3 regions of the Arthrobacter sp. zg.Y820 genome follow, and region 1 is predicted to be linked to each of the others. Evidence: riboswitches for the same ligand, from Rfam matches in the RefSeq annotation. Region 1 holds a riboswitch; each other region holds the start of a gene.
What was found. Region 1 has a riboswitch for S-adenosylmethionine ahead of QNN99_RS01905 (hypothetical protein). Riboswitches for the same ligand answer to the same signal wherever they lie in the genome.
Positions count from the first base shown of each region.

Region 2: it holds a riboswitch for S-adenosylmethionine, as region 1 does, so the genes downstream of both, QNN99_RS00505 (ABC transporter substrate-binding protein) here and QNN99_RS01905 (hypothetical protein) in region 1, are expected to answer to the same signal.
Region 3: it holds a riboswitch for S-adenosylmethionine, as region 1 does, so the genes downstream of both, QNN99_RS06090 (flavin reductase family protein) here and QNN99_RS01905 (hypothetical protein) in region 1, are expected to answer to the same signal.

Region 1 covers NZ_JASKLX010000001.1:413,556-419,990, forward strand. Annotated here, with positions in the region: gene QNN99_RS01880 (hypothetical protein) at 1-574, shown strand, start outside; gene QNN99_RS01885 (histidine phosphatase family protein) at 675-1,403, shown strand; gene QNN99_RS01890 (NAD(P)H-hydrate dehydratase) at 1,387-2,262, shown strand; gene QNN99_RS01895 (CPBP family intramembrane glutamic endopeptidase) at 2,274-2,999, shown strand; gene QNN99_RS01900 (VOC family protein) at 3,038-3,475, opposite strand; gene QNN99_RS01905 (hypothetical protein) at 3,571-3,954, opposite strand; SAM riboswitch class IV at 3,970-4,106, opposite strand; gene QNN99_RS01910 (acetamidase/formamidase family protein) at 4,245-5,630, shown strand; gene QNN99_RS01915 (LLM class flavin-dependent oxidoreductase) at 5,662-6,435, opposite strand, start outside.
Region 2 covers NZ_JASKLX010000001.1:114,448-120,882, forward strand. Annotated here, with positions in the region: gene QNN99_RS00490 (dipeptide ABC transporter ATP-binding protein) at 1-402, opposite strand, end outside; gene QNN99_RS00495 (ABC transporter permease) at 417-1,310, opposite strand; gene QNN99_RS00500 (ABC transporter permease) at 1,334-2,290, opposite strand; gene QNN99_RS00505 (ABC transporter substrate-binding protein) at 2,294-3,991, opposite strand; SAM riboswitch class I at 4,090-4,178, opposite strand; gene QNN99_RS00510 (DUF6650 family protein) at 4,353-4,850, opposite strand; gene QNN99_RS00515 (hypothetical protein) at 5,286-5,978, opposite strand; gene QNN99_RS00520 (excalibur calcium-binding domain-containing protein) at 5,959-6,324, shown strand; gene QNN99_RS00525 (alcohol dehydrogenase catalytic domain-containing protein) at 6,348-6,435, opposite strand, start outside.
Region 3 covers NZ_JASKLX010000006.1:181,172-187,606, forward strand. Annotated here, with positions in the region: gene QNN99_RS06065 (fatty acid desaturase family protein) at 1-622, shown strand, start outside; gene QNN99_RS06070 (GNAT family N-acetyltransferase) at 933-1,442, shown strand; gene QNN99_RS06075 (GNAT family N-acetyltransferase) at 1,470-1,928, opposite strand; gene QNN99_RS06080 (GNAT family N-acetyltransferase) at 2,068-2,955, opposite strand; gene QNN99_RS06085 (hypothetical protein) at 3,028-3,552, opposite strand; gene QNN99_RS06090 (flavin reductase family protein) at 3,612-4,118, opposite strand; SAM riboswitch class IV at 4,178-4,298, opposite strand; gene QNN99_RS06095 (PhzF family phenazine biosynthesis protein) at 4,424-5,260, shown strand; gene QNN99_RS06100 (nitronate monooxygenase) at 5,268-6,335, shown strand; gene QNN99_RS06105 (Vms1/Ankzf1 family peptidyl-tRNA hydrolase) at 6,412-6,435, opposite strand, start outside.

The DNA of each region.
Region 1 (6,435 bases):
GGCAGCCTTGGTGATTGCCGGCATATGGCCGGGGAGCCTTTTGTCCTGGCTGGTCGTCCTGATGCTCCTGCGCGAAGTGTTGAGGGTGGTGATCAGCTTCTTCGCCTGCCGGTACGACACTAAGTCCTTCGTCTTCAAGCTCAAGGAGCAGTTTCCCGGCACGCCCGCCGTCACGGCCAAGGACTTCAAGCACCTGGTGCGAACCGGACACCTGGCAGTGGACTGCGGCGCCGGATCCTGGCTCTTCCTGTCCCTCAGCGAGGGGGTTCCCCTGAGAGGCCTGAAATCCGGTTACAAGGTGACGGGCCGGAACCGGCACGGCGACTTCGGGCTGGCGGAGTTCGACGCCATCATGGATTCCCTCGTCTTCAGCGCTCCGGTGGCCGCCGCACTGAAGGCGGTCAAATCCGAAGAGCGGAAAATTCCTCCGGCGCCGCCCGGGCCTCGCCTCCCCGGCTCCCCGCGCGAGCCCCAACCGAAGACCTTCAACAAGAAGTTGGCAATCGCCAGCGGCCTGTGGCACGGATTATTCGGCAGCGACAAGTGGGACGAACGCCTCACCGCCAACGGGTAGCAGGAAGGGCCGCGCGGAGATGGTCAGGAAAACGCCGCCCGGACGCAGGCCCCGGCAGCGGCAACGACAACGGCAACGGCCTGCAGAGTAGAGTCGGAGAATGGGTGCAACTGAACTGATCCTCATCCGGCACGGTGAAAGCGCGGGCAACCTTGCCGCCACCGCAGCGATGCGCTCCGGCGCTGAAGTCATCGACATCGACCTGCGCGACGCCGACGTTCCGCTCAGCGACGACGGCGTCCTCCAGGGGGAGGCACTGGGCCGCCTCTTCGACGGCCTGCCGCGAGCTGAACGCCCCGACTCCGTGTGGTGCTCGCCCTATCTGCGGGCCCGGCAGACGGCCGAACTGGCCGGACTGCAGGACCTGCGCGTTGACGAACGGCTGCGCGACCGCGAGCTGGGCATCCTGGATCTGCTGACCTCGGCGGGCGTGACCGCCCGGTTCCCGGATGAGGCGCAGCGCCGGAACTGGCTGGGCAAGTTCTCCTACCGTCCGCCGGGAGGGGAATCCTGGGCCGATGTGGCGCTGCGGCTGCGGTCGGTCCTGCGCGACCTCGACGAGGACGAGGACGGCGGGCGGGTCGCCGTCGTCTGCCACGATGCGGTGATCATGCTGATCCGCTACATCTGCGAACGCCTCAGCGAGCAGGAGCTGCTGGAGATCGCGGCAAGCACCAGCGTCCGCAACGCCTCCGTCACGCGGCTGGTTCGGCCCTCCGGGCACGGCCGCTGGACCCTGAAGAGCTTCAACGCCGTGGACCATCTGGAGTCCGGCGGCGCCCCCGTCACCGAGCATGCAGGAGATGAAGAGCATGTCCAGCCCCGCTGAAGTCGTAACACCGGCACTGCTGAAGAACTGGCAGGTCAACCGGGACGCGGCCGACAAGTCTGACCGCGGCACCGTCCTGGTGGTTGGCGGGGCACGGTTTTCGCCGGGCGCCGCGATGCTGGCCGGGCGGGCGGCGCTGCGGGTCGGCGCCGGCCGGCTGACGCTGGCCGTGGCGGAGTCCGCCGCGGTGGCCGTCGCGGTGGCGGTGCCGGAATCGGGCGCCGTGGGACTGCCGGAGGACGACGGCGTCATCTCCGGCGAGCGGGCGGCGAAGGCTCTGGCCGTTGCCTTGGAAAGCGCCGACGTCGTGGTGATCGGACCCGGCCTCGACGACGCCGAGCAAGCCGCCGAGCTGCTCCGGGGGATCGGTCCGCTGCTGAACGATTCCGCCGCCGTCGTCCTGGATGCCTTCGCCCTCGGCGTGCTGCCCGGGCTGCCGGAAGTCTACGAACCCTGGGCCGGGCGCCTGGTCCTGACGCCGAACAAGAACGAAGCCGCGCGCCTGCTGGACGCGGATCCGGAGGCCGACCTCGAGATGGAGCAGGCCGCCGGCGACATCGCTGCCAGGTACCAGGCAGTGGTGGCCCTGCACGGGCTCATCGCCGCCCCGGACGGGCGCCGCTGGGAAATTCCGGCCGGAAATCCCGGGCTGGGCACCTCCGGCAGCGGCGACGTCCTGGCCGGCGCGGTCGGCGGATTCCTCGCCCGCCAAGCGTCCCCGGAGCAGGCCGCCTGCTGGGGCACCTACCTGCATTCCACGGCCGGCGACCGGCTTTCCGCAGCCCAGGGGCCGTTGAGCTTCCTCGCCGGAGAGCTGCTCGAAGCGATGCCCCGCGTGATGGCGGAGCTGACCGTCTAGCGGTGCCGAGAATGAACCGGCCGGCGATCCTGCCCCTGCCCTACACCTTCACGCCCCGGGACGGGTTTGCCGCCGGGTTCTATGTCCTGTTCCTCCTGATCTTCAGCTTTGCCCCGGGCCTCGGCGTTCCCGGTCTGATGCAGCTGATCCCTGATCCGCTGCTGGCCGGCTACGCCGTGAACCTGGCGTTCTACCTGTCCGCAGGCGCGCTGGCGGCCTGGGCGTCGTGGCGCTATGCGGTGCGGGAAACCCGGATCCTGGCCACCCGCCCGTGGCTGACCCTGGCGATCATTCCCGGCGGCGTTTTCGCGATGCTGCTGCTCACCGCCGTCGTCGTCCTGATTTCCGGCCCGCCGGAAACCGCGGTGAACCAGGAAGCGGTTGAGGGGCTGGTCGTCTCCCTGCCTCCGCTGCTGATCATTCCCCTGCTGGTGGTGATTGCGCCGTTTGTCGAGGAGTACATCTTCCGCCACCTGCTGATCGGCAAGCTCAGCAAATACCTCAACATCTGGGTCTGCTGCCTGATCTCGCTGCTGCTGTTCGCCGGGATCCACATCGCGGGGAAGGAATCGCTGACGTTGCCGGTGCTGCTGCCGTACCTGGCCATGGGCGCGGTTCTGGTGGGCATCTACGTCTGGGCGGGGAACAACTTCATCCTGTCCTACGCGGTCCACGCCGCGAAAAACCTGCTCGCCGTCCTGCTGACCTACGCGATCCCGGCAGAGCTGCTGGGATAACTGTTGACGGTGCGGCATTGGATCCGCCGGTCGGGGGACTAGGCGATGCAGAATTCGTTGCCCTCGGGGTCGGCCATCGTGTACCAGGAGGACGGACCCTGCTCGGCTGCGTAAAGGAACGTGGCACCCCGAGCCTCCAGCGCGGCGCGCATCGCGTCCTTGTCTCCGCCGTCGAGGTGGATGTCCAGATGGATGCGGTCCTTCACCGTCTTCGGTTCGGGCACGGGCTGGAACAGGATTCGCAGGCGTCCCGGGGAACCCACCTCGCTTTCCCGGCAGATTGCGGCGCCGTCGCGCCACCTGCGCTGTCCGTTGTGCTCGATCAGCAGGTCCGGGCTTACGGCGCCCTGTTCCAGCGAGGAATCGATCAGGGCCTGGTCGAGGGGCTCCGGGACCCAGCCCAGGGTTTCGGCCCACCAATCGGCCTGGGCGTGGGGGTCGGCGCAGTCAACACATATCTGGATATTGAACGTCATGGGCAGGAGCCTAGCCAGCGGCAGGCTCCCGCCCGGAAGGATTGCGGACAGTTACTGTCCGCAGACGCCGGCGGCCCGGAAGCGATCGCCGGGGGTCAGCCCCGCAGCTCTTGAGCGGCAGCGCCGGCGCCTGCGGCGATCCGTTTACAGGGATGCACCCTTTCCGGCGTGGCCAAGTAGAAAAAAGAGCGCCGGGCCGGGCTGTCGAAGCCGCCGGGCACCAACAGCGACGAGTAGCGTGCGCACCACTGCGCCTCTCCGCCGGAATGCGCCAGGGCCAGTGCCAGGGCGGGGATATCGTGGAACCACATCAGCTGCTGCTCACCGTCCACAATCAGCTGGATCAGGTCCAGCTCAACATCGGCATAGGCCCGGGCATCCACCCAGTCATCAAAACCGGCCAGCTTCTTGCCGTGGATGAGGTGGACGTTGTGGCCGGGGGTGAAGCTGACGCAACGGGTGTCACTGGAAACGCTCACAGCGTGGTCCTTTACAGAGTGTCCTTGCCCGCGCCGGGCGGCAGCGGGCCGCTTCGTCATCCGAACCACCCGCCGAACAATGGGGTTGGTGTGAGGCCAGTCGGAGCTTTTCCGGCCGGACGAATCCGGGCCGGTGGCCACCTCTCGTGAAGCTGAGACCACCCTAGCGCACGACGCCGACACTGGGAACCGCCGTGGTCCGCCGTGATGTGCGTGGCCCGTTCATCCGCCGGAAACAGCCTCGAAACTCCGTTTGGCTAGCTTGATGGCACGAGCTATTGGAGGACACGATGAACCGAATGCTGATTGGACGCGAGGCCGCAGCGGTACTCACCAAGGGCCTGGGCCGCCGGGGATTCCTCGGAGCCGCGGCGGGTCTTGGCATGTTGGCGGTGGGGTCGGGATGCAGTGCGAAACCGGTGCAGGATTCTTCCGCGGCAGCTGCGGACGCCGGTGCTGCCGGGTCGCCCGGGTCGGCCGGCCCGAGGTCGGGGGCCATCCTGCAGCCGCACTCCGGAGACATGCCCGGGGACCTCTATCTTGCCTCCACCCCGGAGGAAGTGCTCTGGGGTTACGTGCCGGCCGTGCATGCCACGCCGGTGGCCCGGATGAAATCCGGGCAGACCGTCACCATCGACGCCCTCTCGCATGAGGGGATCCTGGAGGACCAGGGCCGGGATCCGCTGTCCTTCTTCGGCGGCCACGGCGTCGCGGCGGACGGGGTGCTGCAGGACGCCGTGGACATCGCCGCCGGCTACAACCGCACGCCGCGGAACTTCGACACGGACGGGCCGCACATCGTCACCGGTCCCGTTGCCGTGGAAGGCGCCGAGCCCGGCGACGTCCTGAAGATCGAAACCCTCGCGGCCGTGCCCCGGGTCCCCTACGGCGTCGTCTCCAGCCGCCACGGCAAGGGCGCGCTCGCGCTGCAGAACGGCCCGGCCGCACCGGAGGGCATCACCCTGGAGGAAGTCATGCCGCCGGCGGCCGCGGACAACCGGTCCTCGGGCGTCCCGACGGACTACGGCAACGTCTCGGTCTTCACCGCAATCGAGGACGGCAAGGGCGTGATGACCAGCGGCGACATGAAAATCCGCTTTCCGCTGCGCCCGTTCATGGGCATGATGGGCGTGGCCTTCTCCGAGAACGAGGGCCTGACCGGCCCCGAGGCCAACTCAGTGCCGCCCACGCTCGGCGGCGGCAACATCGACATCCGCCATCTGGGCCCCGGGTCCACCTTTTACCTGCCGGTCAAGGCCGACGGCGCCCTGTTCTACGTGGGCGATCCGCACATGGGCATGGGCGACGGCGAAGTGGCGCTGACCGCCATGGAAGGTTCCCTGCGCGGCACCTTCCGGCTGACCGTCTGCAAACCCGGTTCGGGGGACGCGCCGGCCCTGGCCCACCGGTATCCGTTCGGCGAAACCGCAGATGCCTGGATTCCCATCGGCCTCTCCGACCCCGACGGCCTGGGCGCCGGTGGGGTGAGCAGTGACCTGAACGTGGCCATGCGGCGGGCCGTGGTCAATGCCCTGGACTTCCTCGAGCAGGAAAAAGGCATGGACCGCGCCGTCGCCTACGCCTACCTGTCCGCCGCCGCCGACTTCGCCGTGTCCCAGGTCGTGGACCGGACCGTGGGCGTGCACGGGCTGATCCGCAAGGCCGACTTCGGCTGATGCCTCAGCCGAAGGGGTCGGCGCCGAATGTTCAGCGCCAGCCGGCCGCCGGAGCGACATGCTTGAGGATGCTCTCCAGCAGCTGCACGTTGTAGTCAACGCCCAGCTGGTTCGGCACCGTGATCAGGACCGTGTCCGCGGCCTGCACCGCGGCGTCGCCGGCCAGCTGGGCCGCAATCACCTCCGGTTCACCGATGTAGCTCTTGCCGAACCGGGCCAGTCCGCCGTCGAGCCGGCCCACCTGGTCCCTGGTGTCGGCCTGGGCACGCAACCCGAAATACCGGCGGTCCTCCTCGGTAACCAGGGGAATGACGCTGCGGCTGACGGATACGCGCGGCGTTCCCTCGTGCCCGGACTCCGCCCAGGCGGCGCGGAACACCTCAATCTGCTCGGCCTGGAGCTGGTCAAAGGGCACGCCTGTGTCCTCGGTCAGGAGGGTCGAGCTCATCAGGTTCATGCCCTGCTGGCCCGTCCACTTCGCCGTGGCCCGCGTTCCCGAACCCCACCAGATCCGGTTGCTCAGCCCGGGGGACTGCGGTTCCACCGGCAGTGTTCCGGAGGCACCGGTCATGACCGGATCGGAGGCCGCCAGACCGGCGCCGGCGATCGCGGCGCGGAACACCAGGGTGTGCTTGCGGGCTTCATCGGCGTCGGTGCTGCCGTCGGCCGGCACATAGCCGAAGGCCTCGTAGCCGCGCAGCGCGGGCTCGGGGGATCCCCGGCTGAGGCCCAGCTGCAGCCGTCCGCCGCTGATCAGATCCGCCGCCGCGGCTTCCTCGGCCATGTACAGCGGATTCTCGTACCG
Region 2 (6,435 bases), 300 kb from region 1:
GGCTCCGGGGTCCTGCGGAACCAGGCCGATCCGCCGGCCGCGCAGCCGCCGGAAGCCGCGGTCCGAGAGACCGGTGAGGTCCTCGCCGTCGAAGGTGAGGCTGCCGGCGGTTATGCGGCCAGTATCGGGAAGGAGCCCGATGATGGCGTGCGCCAGGGTGGATTTTCCGGACCCGGATTCCCCGACCACCGCGACGATTTCACCGCGCCGCACTTCAAGGTCGACGCCGGAAACGGCAGGCGGGGCTGCGGGGCCGAGCCCGGAAGTGGTGCGGCCGTAGTTAATGGTCAGGCCGCGGATCTGCAGAAGCGGTCCGGCGGCGGGACCGACAACTGATGCGGGACGGACAACTGATTCCGGCTGCGGCGCCACGGTGGCTGTGGAGGAGGTGCTGGTGCTCATGCGGTGTTCCTTTCTCAGAACCTGAGGCGCTGAAGCAGCTGCCGGCCGACGGCGGCCAGCAGGACCACGGTGGCGACGATGACGAGTCCGGGCAGCGAGGTCATCCACCAGGCGGTGCCCAGATACTGGCGGCCCTCGGCGATCAGCAGGCCCCATTCGGGTTCGGGCGGCGGAGCCCCGAAGCCCAAGAAGCCCAGCGAGGACACCACGAGGATGGCCGCGCCCAGATCCACGGCGACGAGCGAGAGCACCGGTCCTGCGGCGTTGGGCAGCAGATGCCGGCGCAGCACGCTCCAGTAGGTGCCGCCGGTGAGGAAGGCCGCCTCGACGAACTCCAGGTTCCGGACCCGGAGCACCTCGGCGCGGACCACCCGGGCGAAGGAAGCGATGGCGGCGATGCCCACGCCGATGCCGAGCGAGACCGGTCCCGGGGAAGAGGCTGTGACGATGATCAGGGCGATCAGAAAGCCGGGCACCGCGAGCAGGACATCGACCAGGCGCATCGTGACGGCATCGGCGGCCCGTCCGGCCGTGGCCGCGAGAACGCCGATCAGGGTTCCGGCGACGAGGCCGATCAGCACGGCCAGCCCGGCGGTCAGGAACGTCTGCGAGGTGCCGTGCACCACGCGGGCGAAAACGTCGCGCCCGAGGTGGTCGGTGCCGAACCAGTGCGCGGCCGACGGCGCGAGGAACTTCTCCTGCGGAATGCCGCTGATCGGATCCTGCCCGCTGAACAGGCCGGGGAAGAACGCCCAGGCGGCGATCAGCAGCACCGGCAGCAGGGTCAGGGCGAGGGCGGAACGGGAACCCGGCCGCCGTCGTCGTACAGGGGAAGCGGGGGCAGCGTCAGCCGGGCCGGGCGGAAGCGGTGCGCCCGCCGGAGCGGTGGGGAGGGAAATCTGTGTCATCGGGAAGCCTGTCGGAAGCGTGGTCAGGAGGCGAGGGCGGGGGCGGATCCCTGCCGGGCGTTGAGGATGCGCGGATCGAGCAGCGGATGCAGCAGGTCCACCAGGAGGTTGACCGCCACGAACACCGTGGCCGTCAGCAGGACCAGGCCCTGGACCAGCGGCACGTCCTGGGTGGTGACCGCCTGCAGGACCACCGAGCCCAGGCCGGCGCGGGCAAACACGGTTTCCGTGATCACCGACCCGGCGAACAGGGTGCCCACGGTGATACCCAGGATGGACAGGGCGGGACCGGCGGCGTTTTTCAGCGCGTGCCGGTAGAAAATCCAGGCCGGGGAGGCGCCCTTGGCGCGGAGCACGTTGATGAACGGCTGCCGGTAGACCTGCTCCACGCCCTTGAGCAGCACCTGCGCCATGGGGGCGGACACATGGAGCGCGAGCACGACCACCGGCACGGCGAGGGAGAGGAAGGAACCGTCGGGGAACAGCGACAGCACGCCCAGCCGGATGGAGAGCAGCTCGAGCAGCACCAGTCCCAGCCAGAACACCGGGACGGCGGAGAACAGCGGCGGCAGGTTCGCCAGTGCCCGCCGCAGCACCGGCGACGGGGCCAGGGTGGCGGCGGCGACCACGGCCAGGGCGATGACGACGGCGGTGCCCAGGGCGGAGCCGGCCAGCGCCAGGGTGGAGCCGAGCGCGCCGCCGATGCGCTCGGTGACCGGTTCCCCGGAGGTCAGGGAGAAGCCGGCGTCGCCGCGCAGCAGGGCGGCCAGCTGCTGGAGATACTGGACCAGCAGCGGCTGGTCATAGCCGTACTGGCTTTTCATGGTGTCGATTGCCGCCTGGTCGACGGCAGAATCGGAGGTCAGGAAGATGGTGACCGGATCGCTGGGCAGCAGCTGCACGGCGAGGAAAATCAGGGTGTAGGCGAGCCAGACCACCAGCAGCGCCTGCCCGATCCGGTGCGCGAGGTAACGGCCCACGGGTTAGCCGTCCACTTTCCATGCGCTTTGGAAGATGGGAGCCGTGCCGGAGGTGAACTCGATGTGCGTGCTGCGGTGCGCCCCGTAGACCTGGACTTCGTCCCAGAGGACCAGCGAGAAGGCCTTGTCCACCACGAGGGCCCGCTGCTCGGCGGCCAGGACCTCGTCCCGTTCCGGGCCCGGGGCCGCGGCGCGCTCGGCGGCGAACAGGGCGTTCAGCTCCGGATCCGAGGTGTGCGTCATGGTGTTGTTGGCCGGTTCGAAGATGGGCCCGAGTCCGCCGTAAATGAATTGGCGGGTGCCGTAGAATTCGACGTTCGGATCCGGCATGGCGGTGGTGAGGAACGTGTTGTCGCCGGCCCGGTTGTTCAGTTTCACGCCGATCTGCCGCCACTGCTGCTCGATCAGTTCAAAGGCCGGTTTGATGACCACCGAGTTGTTGGAGCTGGTGACCGTCACCTCGAGCTTCTCGCCGTCCTTCTCGCGGATGCCGTCGCTGCCGGGCTGCCAACCGGCGTCGTCCAGGAGCTTTTTGGCTTTCTCGGGGTCATAGGCCAGATCGGCGCTCAGGTCGACGAACCCCGGCGCCTGATGGTTCAGGACCGAGCCGGCCAGGGTGTAGCTCTCGGAGAGCACCGTGTCCTTGATGGACTGCCGGTCGATGCCGGCCTGCAGCGCCTGTCGGACCGCAGGATCGGCCAGCTTGCCGCTGCCGATCCGCACGGCCGCCATGTTCACGGTGAGGTCCACGCCGTCGGCCGCCACCACCTGATTGCCGCTGGCCGCCAGCGCCGCCTCATCCACCGGCTGCAGGCCGCGCACCAGATCGACCTGGCCGGACTGGACGGCGCCGGCGCGGTGGGCGACCTCGGGCAGGTACTTGATCACCACCTTGTCCAGGTGCGCCTCACCCGGATTGTCGGCGCCCTCAGGAGCCCAGGCGTAGCCGTCCCGCTTCGCGAGCACGACTTCCTCATCGGGCTTTTCCGACTCGTAAACGAACGGGCCGGAGCCGGAGATGGATGAGATGGCGGACTGTCCGGCGGCATCCTGCTGCAGCGTGGCCGGGGAGACCAGACCGGCGGTGACGGAGGACGTGGCGCGCAGGAAGTTGGAGTTCGGAGCATCCAGGGTGACCTTCACCTGGTTAGTGCCGATCACTTCGCTGGTCTGGTAGCCGGCGAAGTCCACGTTCGGCTGGATCTGCGCGGCGGGAATGCCATGGCCGAAGCTGTCCAGGTTGGCCTTTATCGCGGCCGCGTCGAGCGCCGTTCCATCGCTGAACGTGACGCCGGGGCGGATGGTGAAGGTGAACTCGGTGCTGTCGGCGTTGGCCGAGAACGCCGAGGCAATCCACGGCACCGGCTCGCCCTTCTCCGGGTCAAAGTAGGTCAGCCGGTCCAGCACTGAATTGAGCACGTTGGACTTCTCGTAGAAGCGTGCCGCCTGGGTCTGCCAGTTGTTGATGGGCGTGACTTCGGCGTAGACGAGGGTGCCGCCGTCGACCGGCTCTCCGGCCGGTGAGGCCTGAGCATTCGCGGCGTTGGCGCCGGCACTGCCGCCTTGCGCGCCGGATCCGCAGCCGGTGAGGGTCAGGGCTGCCGCGGCGAACAGTGCCGCGATCCGCAGGGGTGTGCGGGGGCCGTTGGGGTGGCCGGAGATGCGGCCGTTGATGCGGCCGGTTGGAGCAGGGCTGACCATGGGAGGGTCCTCTCAGTTCGCACCGAGGAACACGGCATTCGAGCACGCTGGATCCGTCACTGCGAGCGGTGCTGCAGTTACGGGCCACCGGAGAAGTGAGTCCATCGGTCCTGGCATGAGCACCGTCCCCGAAGGGTGGTTGCTGCGACGTCAACGAGCCAGGTCTCTCAGCCGCTCTGGATGGTAAAGGTGTCCGGATTGGATAGGCGGACAGCACCATGGAAGCGCGGTTTGTCCTCGGCGGGCAACACAATGACGGCCTGTGTCCCTAAGCGCCGGTCGGTGACGTTTTACGTCGCGCCGTGTCATAAACGGCGTCTCTATGAAGCTCCGGGTCTCCAAGACCTGCCGCCGAGGCGGACTATAGGTACCGTCCGATACTGGGGCGGCGCGACGGCGTTCGGCCGGGTTTCGGCGTCGAGCGTTCGCCGGGGTTCCGGTACCGCACCCGCCGCCGGGCGTCGCTGAGCAGTTTCACGCCGTCGACCATTGTTTCGCGCAGGTCCATGAGTGCGAACTGGTGCCGTTCCGGTGCGCGGGCGGATTCGCGGAGGTAGCGGGTGCAGGCGGAGGCCATCCGCATCAGGACATCGGTGTTGGCGGAATTGCTGCGCAGGTGGGCGAGGGTTTCAATGATGCGGTCGCGTGCGTCCAGGACGGTGGCGCGGCAGCGTTGCGCGTCGTCAGCGCCGTCGACGACGCGCGGTTCGATCGCAGCCAGCGGCCGCTTCAGGTGCAGGTCGGTGATCAAGGCGTTCAGGGCTGCGGTTTCATCCCGGCGGTCGATGCCGGCGCGGACGCTCCAGCCGGCGCTCGCACCCAGAACCAGTGCGACTGTTGAAGGGATCAAGGCTGCCAACCAGTCCATCCTGACCTCCGGAAGAAGCGTTCTCCGACGGTACCTGCCCGGCTCGAACCCGGGACAGGGGAGGAGTCCGCTGTCGGGGTTCCGAGGGCAACTTTGGGTGTGTGGGTTTGCGGGTGGGGGCCGGGCCGAGTTCCGCGAGTTTTTTCTTGAGGACCGCTCCTGTCCGCATATCTACTGCCGGATGGCGCCGCGCGCCGCTAGCGTTTAAGGCCTACGCGAGGAGAAGCAGATGGCTATGGCTATGGAACTGGCACGCGTGGTGCAACAGGAGCGTCTCATGGAAGCGGAAACCAGGCGACGTCGGCAGGCGGCGAAGCGGATGGCGGCAGAACGGGCGGCAGCAGAGCGTGCGAAGGCCCGGCCCGCAAGCGGAGTGCAGGACGGGCCGAAGGTCGAGTGGCCGGTCTTTTCGCTGCGGATTGGCCGCTACCAATTCGTCGGGTTCAAGACCGTCCGACTATAAAAAGGCTTTCGACAGCGGCGATCAGGATTTGGCTGCAGAGGCGCACCCAATTGGCGGCGGATAATCTCGACGGCCGCCTCTGTTACTCTGTGCTTGATGCATTTGCATACATTTACAGAGCTTAAATCCTGGGGGAGATCCATGCCTTTCCGACGTACATTGTCCTGCCCAATTTCCACCAAGGGCGGGGAGCCGGAAAGGCACCGGCGTCCCCGGGCTCTGGCAGTGGCCGGCCTGACAGCGGCCGTCCTGGCCGTAGCCGGTTGCGGAGCCGACGAGTCCGAACCCGCCGCGGCCCCGCCGTCGCCCTCGGCAACCAAGAGCGTGACGCCCTCCCCGACGCCATCCCCGACCCCGACTCCCACGTCCACGGTGGTCGCCGGCAAGTCCTGTGTGGCTGCCGGGAAGACCGAAACCGTGAGGACATCGGCCAGCCCCAGCCCCACGCCGACAACCTCGGCGTCACAGCTTGCGTCAAAGTCCGCGTCGGCCTCTCCCTCTCCCTCTCCCTCTCCCTCTCCCTCTCCCTCTCCCTCTCCCACGAGCACGCCTTCGCCGACGCCCACGACGACGTCGTCGGCGAGCACGTCCGTGGTTTTTGTCTGCACGGAGGATGACGACGGAACCCTGATCTGGATGGACAGGGACAGTTCCACCAGGGTTCTGGCCGACCGCCAAGCGGCAGCCGACCAGAAGGTTGCCGACGAGCTGGCGGCCGCGGAAGCCGCTGAGGCACAGAAGATCGCTGACGAGCAGGCGGCAGCCGCCGAGGCGCAGCGCCTGGCCGACGAGCAGGCAGCCCAGACGTACATTCCCCCGGCTCCGGCCCCTGCACCGGCCGCGCCCGCGCCCGCGCCGGTTGTTCCGGAGCCCGCTCCGGCAGCGGCCTACTATCCGAACTGCTCCGCGGCCCGTGCCGCCGGAGCAGCACCGGTCTATGCCGGCGGACCGGGCTACGGAACCCATCTGGACCGCGACGGCGACGGCGTCGCCTGCGAATAGGACCGTTCGGCGGCCCGGAACTGTTATTCCTCGAAAATAATCACCTGGCGAATGGCCTTGCCATCCGCCAGCAGGTCGAGGGACTCGTTGATCTCGCTGAGTTTGATCCGT
Region 3 (6,435 bases), on a different contig from region 1:
AGCGCGCACGAACCGTTTGACGCGCTGGCTTGCCACCAAACAGGGTTACTTTTTCTTCCCGCTACTCCTGCTTGAGGGAGTCAACCTGCACGTGCAGGGCATCAAGCGGGTACTGGGTAAGGGGCGGATCAAGCGGCGGTGGGTGGAACTTAGCTTCATCGCTGTGCGTCTGGTCAGTTATGCGGTGCTGGTCTTCCTCGTGCTTTCACCGGGGAAGGGCGCAGCGTTCATCGGCGTCCAACTCGCCGTTTTCGGGCTGTATATGGGGATTGCCTTCGCGCCGAACCACATCGGCATGCCGATCGCGCCGCGGGACGCGGGCATCGATTTCCTGCGGCGTCAGGTATTGATGAGCCGCAACATCACCGGAGGCCGGTGGGTGGATACCTTTATGGGAGGACTGAACTTCCAGGTTGAACACCACCTGTTTCCCTCCATGTCCCGCCCGAATCTGCGAAAAGTCGCCCCGCTGGTCCGCCAGCACTGTGATCAGCTGGGGGTGCGGTATACCGAAACCGCGTTTGGCCAATCCTTGAAGGACGTCACCGCCTATATCAACAAGGTGGGCCGCGGCGGGGTCGATACGTGGGCATGCCCACTGGCCAGCACGCACCGCGTGTAAGTTCGGAAACTCTGCCGCGCCTGCGGTGCACTGCTTTATTTCGTGAATATCGTAAAACCGGATCGCTCCTAAGGGGGTGATCCGGTTTTGGTTCCGGCGACCAGGGGATCGCCCACAGGTGCTTTAGGGCGAGTCATGAGCACATTAACGCAAGTTGCCCTTTTGTCGTTTTCCCGCCGAGGCCATGGTCATCGGCGTGTGACCGGAATCGTCATGCCGGCGGCTCATCCCGGCACACAGAACAAGGCCGATCCGAGGGCTCGCGGGCCAAAGAGCCAGAAGGGATGCGGGTTGCCCCTACGATCAAGTTGTGAAGTTTCGACCGACATCCTTCGATGACCTTGCACAGCTGCGCGCCTGGGTAAGTACCAAGGAAGAAATGATGCTGTGGTCGGGGCCAACGTTCACCTGGCCTCTCACGGACCGACAACTGCGCACTTATCTGGGCAATCCACAACGACGGTACTGGTCCGCGGTGGATCCTGACAGTGGTGAGATGACTGGCCATGCATCGCTGCTGGTGGACCAGCCTGCCCGAATGATGAGATTGGGCTACATCATTGTGGATCCACAGCGCAGGGGCCAAAGCCTGGGACGTGAACTGGTGCAGCACACCACACGGGCTGGCTTCCGGCTCACCGGCCTGCCGACAATGAAACTGCACGTCTACGCTCACAACACGCCGGCCCGCTGCCTCTACGCCAGCCTTGGGTTCCAGGAAACCGGCGTGAGCTTCCGCGTTAGCGACAATCAGGATGCGCTTGAAATGGAAGTATGCCGCAGCGAGGTACTTGCCGCCGAAGCCCTCGAACGCAGATAGGCGCATTTAAACCGTATTTTGCTCGAGTCAGAATTCTCTGAGGATTTTGCTGAACAACACATACTCGCCGTCCTGGCCCGTGGTCTCATAGCCCGCGCCCTGATAGAGCAGGCGTGCCTGGTTGGTGCGGTGAACACCGAGCTCCGCAACGCGGGCTCCGCTTGGGCAGACCCTCTGTTCGAACGCATCCAGGAGGAGCCGGCCGAGTCCTTGGCGACGACGGCTGCCGAGGACATTGATCGAGACCAGGGTCGCGGTGTCACCATCGAGGCTCCACATCGCATACCCGAGGGGATGTCCGTCTGCATCGACGCAGAAGAGCGTCTGGGGAAGGCACTCGATCCAGAACGCGAGGTTCAGGTCCAGGGCTGCCAGCCACCCCTGGTGCGCATCCGGTTCAATGGCCTCGATGTACTCGCGCTCCTGGCGGAAAATGAAAGGCAGGTCGCTTACTTCCGCGAGTCGAAGGCGTGTCGGGACAGTCATGGAGATGAGCATCTCACATCGGGTTCATGTGCGTTCACGCCGGAAGTCACAGTGATTTTAGTGGTCAGCGTAAGACCTGTCCCAGTGAAGGACCGGCTGGCCGGGCGGCAGGGCTATTTTGGGTGGCATCGCTCAGGCGTCAGACACTTCGGTGCCAGTCGGTGACTTCCGGGTGCGCTGTGAATCCTGCCGCCAGGTAGGTGGCGACGGCTCCCGCGTTAGAGGTCTCCGCGCAAACAACGGCGCTGGATGATCCCATTTGCCGGAGCTCGTCGACTGCCGCCTTTGTCATGACTGTGCCGTATCCGCGACCGCGGTGTTCCTGATGTACTGCCAGCGGTTCGATCAGTCCAGGACGCCCTTCGCCAGCCGACCACACCGCGGCGACGGCGACGACCTGACCGTCACGGCATCGCAGGGACAGTATGCGCGCGAGGTCGAGAAAGGGGCTTTCCGCAGCTAGACGCCATCCGTCCACGAAATGTTGGATGCGCTCGTCCGGGATCGGGGTGCCTCGGAAGGCCGACCAGTGCACAGCCACCCACTCAGCGGTGTGACCTGGTTCCACGGTCTCAATGACGAAGCCCGACGCCTTGGGAGATGCTGCCAGATCGTGGTGGAGCGGTGTCCACGGTTCGTGGGGCGCCCAATCGTTCTGCGCAAGCTGCTCGATCAAGGCAACCGCACCGCGCGCCTCGATAGTTGCTGCTCCTGCGCCGAGGATTCCGGCCATCGGGTTGTTGACGTCAGCAACGATGCGAAGGGCAAGGCGTGCATCTTGGCGCCGCGTCGGATCAATGGCGAACCGCAACAGCTCGGGACCGTCGAGAAGGGCAATGGCAAGGGTCGTGTCGCCCTGAGACCACACGCGCGTCGCAGCGGCAGTGGCGGCTGGCCCTCGCAGGGAGTACCAGCCCAGATCGCCTGGGTGTAGCTGCAGCGGTTCCCTGTCGTGCTGCCACTTCGCCAAAACGCTGCAGATCTCGCCGAGCTCGTCTACACCTGGTGTTCGCAGGACAACGTCCATGATCCCCCGTTTTTCTTCTCCAAAATGCTCCAGTTCCCAAGGCCCGGGAAGTATTTATCCGGTAGAGGATCCTCAGTGTGGAGCGTGGTTCGCTAACCCGTCCGCGCTGATGGGGTTCGAGAGACTGAACTCGCAGTACTTTCCGGTCAGTTCCCCGCCGACGCTGAACTCGAGCCGAAGCGTCCGAGCCTCAGCAGGGGGAGCCGGTGTGTAGACCCAGAGCGCGTCCCACTCCATACCGCTGCCGGCCGTTTGGCCTCCTGACCGCCGGTACTCGGTGCCAATATCATCAGATACAACCGTGGTGATCCCCTCAAAAACGGCGACGCCAGGCATCGGAGGCGGGTTCTCAGATCGGTCTGATCCTGCAGCTTCACGCCGCTTCCACCACTCCTCGAGTCCTCGGTTGAAACGGCCGTCCCGGGACATTGTCTCTTTCCCACGCACTCCGCTGAGGTGCACGTGGATGCCCGGCTCTCCGGCGCTGACACCGACGAAGTCTGGCGCGTCTTTGAACTCAACACCTGCAAAGCGAACGTCGATACCATCGCTGGTTCCGACCACAAGGTCATGAGGCGCGTGCGTGAGTGCAATCATGCAGTCACTTTAGCGGCCCTAGTTCGCACGCGTCAGCGCGGGTTTTCCAGCGCCGCGGCTCAGGCAAACTCCGCGACGCTGAGGTGCCGGAACGCCGACCCGTGGAACACCAGCGGCTCGTGGGCATCGTCATGCGAGGCGTGGCCGTGGACGCGGAGCAGCACGACGCTGTGGTCCCCGGCGGGCACCTCGTTCTCCACTGAGCACTCGAGCCACAGGGCTGCCCGGTCCAGGAAAAGGGAACCCGATTCGTCGGTGTGCAGGTTCAGGCCCGCAAAACGGTCCCCGGACTTGGACGCAATCTGCTTGCAGATCCCCTCGTGGTCGGAGCCCAGGATCGATACCCCGATCCTGGCCGCGGGCCGCAGCACCGGCCAGGTACGGGAGGTGTTCTGCACGGCGAACATCACCAAGGGAGGATCCATCGAAACGCCCACGGTAAAGGATGACGCAACAATTCCCTGCGGCTGCCCGTCCACCACAGCGCACAACGCGGCAATGCCGGAGGGGAAACGTGAATAGGCACGGCGCAGGGCCGCGGGCTGAAGATCGGTAACAAGAGACATGCGAAGAGATTCCTCTGCCTTAAGCGCCGGACCGACGATTAACAACAGGGTCGGCACAAACGCGGTACTTGCCGCAGCCGGGAAGTTTTGCCGGGCGGCCGAATCGTCACCTGGAGCACCCCGCTACGGCGAGAGGGTTGCCGTCCAGCCGGCCAGGGCCCGTGGCTGGAACTCTTGATTCTTCTTCCAACGTAGGCGGCACGGGTGCACGCCTGCAAACACCTGCCTTAGTTCGTAAAACTCAGCTTCACAAAACTCCCCGCAGCGAATGAAAACTCCCCACGGTGAAGGGATAGAGTTTGGGCATGAAACAGCGGTGGTTTAAACAGGTGGACGTTTTTGGCAGCGAGCCGTATTTGGGGAATCCCCTCGCCGTGGTGCTGGAAGCCGAGGGACTTTCGGACTCCGACATGGAGTCCTTCGCGCGGTGGACGAATTTGTCCGAAACCACGTTCGTGCTGCCTCCCACCCGCGACGGCGCCGATTACCGGGTGCGGATCTTCACCCCCGGCGGAGAAATCCCGTTCGCTGGACACCCGACATTGGGTACCTGCCACGCGTGGCTGGAGGCCGGCAACAAGCGCCGCTATCCCGACGTCGTCGTGCAGGAATGCGGGATCGGCCTCGTAACGCTTCACGCCAACGCAGGCATTGCCGCGTTCGCCGCGCCGCCGCTGCTGCGCTCGGGCCCCTTGGAGGACGAAGTCCTGGACCAGGCACTGCGTGCGCTGAACCTGGACCGCACACAGATCCTCGCCTCCAACTGGATCGACAACGGCCCCGGCTGGCTCGGACTTCTGCTGCCCGACGCCGCTGCGGTGCTGGCACTGAAGCCGGATCCCACCATCATGGGCAACCTGCGCGTGGGCGTCATCGGCGCCCAGCCCGAGGACGCCGAAACCGACTTTGAGGTCCGCGCCTTCGTTCCCGGCCTGGGCATCACCGAAGATCCGGTGACCGGAAGCCTCAACGCCGGCCTCGCCCAATGGCTGATCGGCGCCTCCCTGGCACCGGAGCGCTATGTGGTCACGCAGGGAACCGCGGTGCAGCGGTCCGGCCGGGTCCGCGTGTTCACCCGCGACGGCAAGATCTGGGTGGGCGGATCCACCGTCACCTCCATCGACGGCACCGTCACCCTCTAGGCGCAGCGTGTTCAGCCTTCAGTCCCTTTCCCTGCCCGTAATCGGTGCGCCCATGGCGGGCGGGCCGTCCACGGCCGAACTCGCCGCGGCGGTCAGCAACACCGGCGGGCTGGGGTTCCTGGCCGCCGGCTACAAAAGCTCAGCAGCCGTGGCAGCGGAAATCGCCCGCACCCGGAGACTCACCCAGGCGCCGTTTGGCGTGAACCTCTTTGTTCCGGACCGCGCCAACACCTACCGCGCCGCTCCCGGCACCCCCGCTGCCGGCGCCACAGCCGGCGAAAAGCTGGCAGCGGCACTGGCCTTCCGGAACCTTCTCGCTGCCGGAACCGCAGCGGAACCCGGGCTGCCGGACCCCGACGACGACGACGGCTGGCCCGCCAAACTGGAACTGGTCCTGCAGGAACGGGTGCCGGCGGTGTCCTTTACCTTTGGACTGCCGGACCCGGAGATCCTGGCGGAACTCGCCGGGCGGGACATCTGCACGGTCGTCACCGTCACCGACGCTGCCGAAGCCCAGGCCGCGGCCGACGCCGGCGCCCGGATGCTCTGTGTCCAGGGGCCCGAGGCCGGAGGGCACCGCGGAACGCTGGACAGCGCCAAAGTTCCAGGCGACGTTCCCTTGGACCAGCTCCTCCGGGGGATCCGGAAGGCCTGCGACCTGCCCCTGATCGCTGCCGGAGGAATCTCTGCACCGGGTGACGCCGCCGCGGCATCTGCCGCCGGTGCTGCAGCCGTCCAGATAGGAACCCTGCTGCTGCTCAGCAGCGAAGCGGGCACCAGCCCGGTGCACCGGGCGGCCCTGCGGGAAGCAGCGCAGGGCGGGCGGTTTTCCGAAACGTCACTGACCCGGGCGTTCTCCGGCCGCCCGGCCCGCGGGCTGACCAACGCTTTCATGCGCGCCTATCCGGATGCGCCGGACGCCTATCCGTACGTCAACCAGATCACGGCTCCGCTGCGGGCCGCCGCAGCAGCGGCGGGGGATCCGGACGGGGTCAGCCTGTGGGCCGGCACGGGGTACCGGCTGGCCACGGAGCAGCCGGCAGCGGACATCGTCCGCCGGCTCGCCGGGAACTGACGAGGCAGCAGCGGCCTGAGCCGCCGCCCCGCCGCTGTTCAAGCCGCCGCCTCCGCCGCCGTTCAGGGCGCCGAGCTTACGGCACCGAAATCCGGATGAA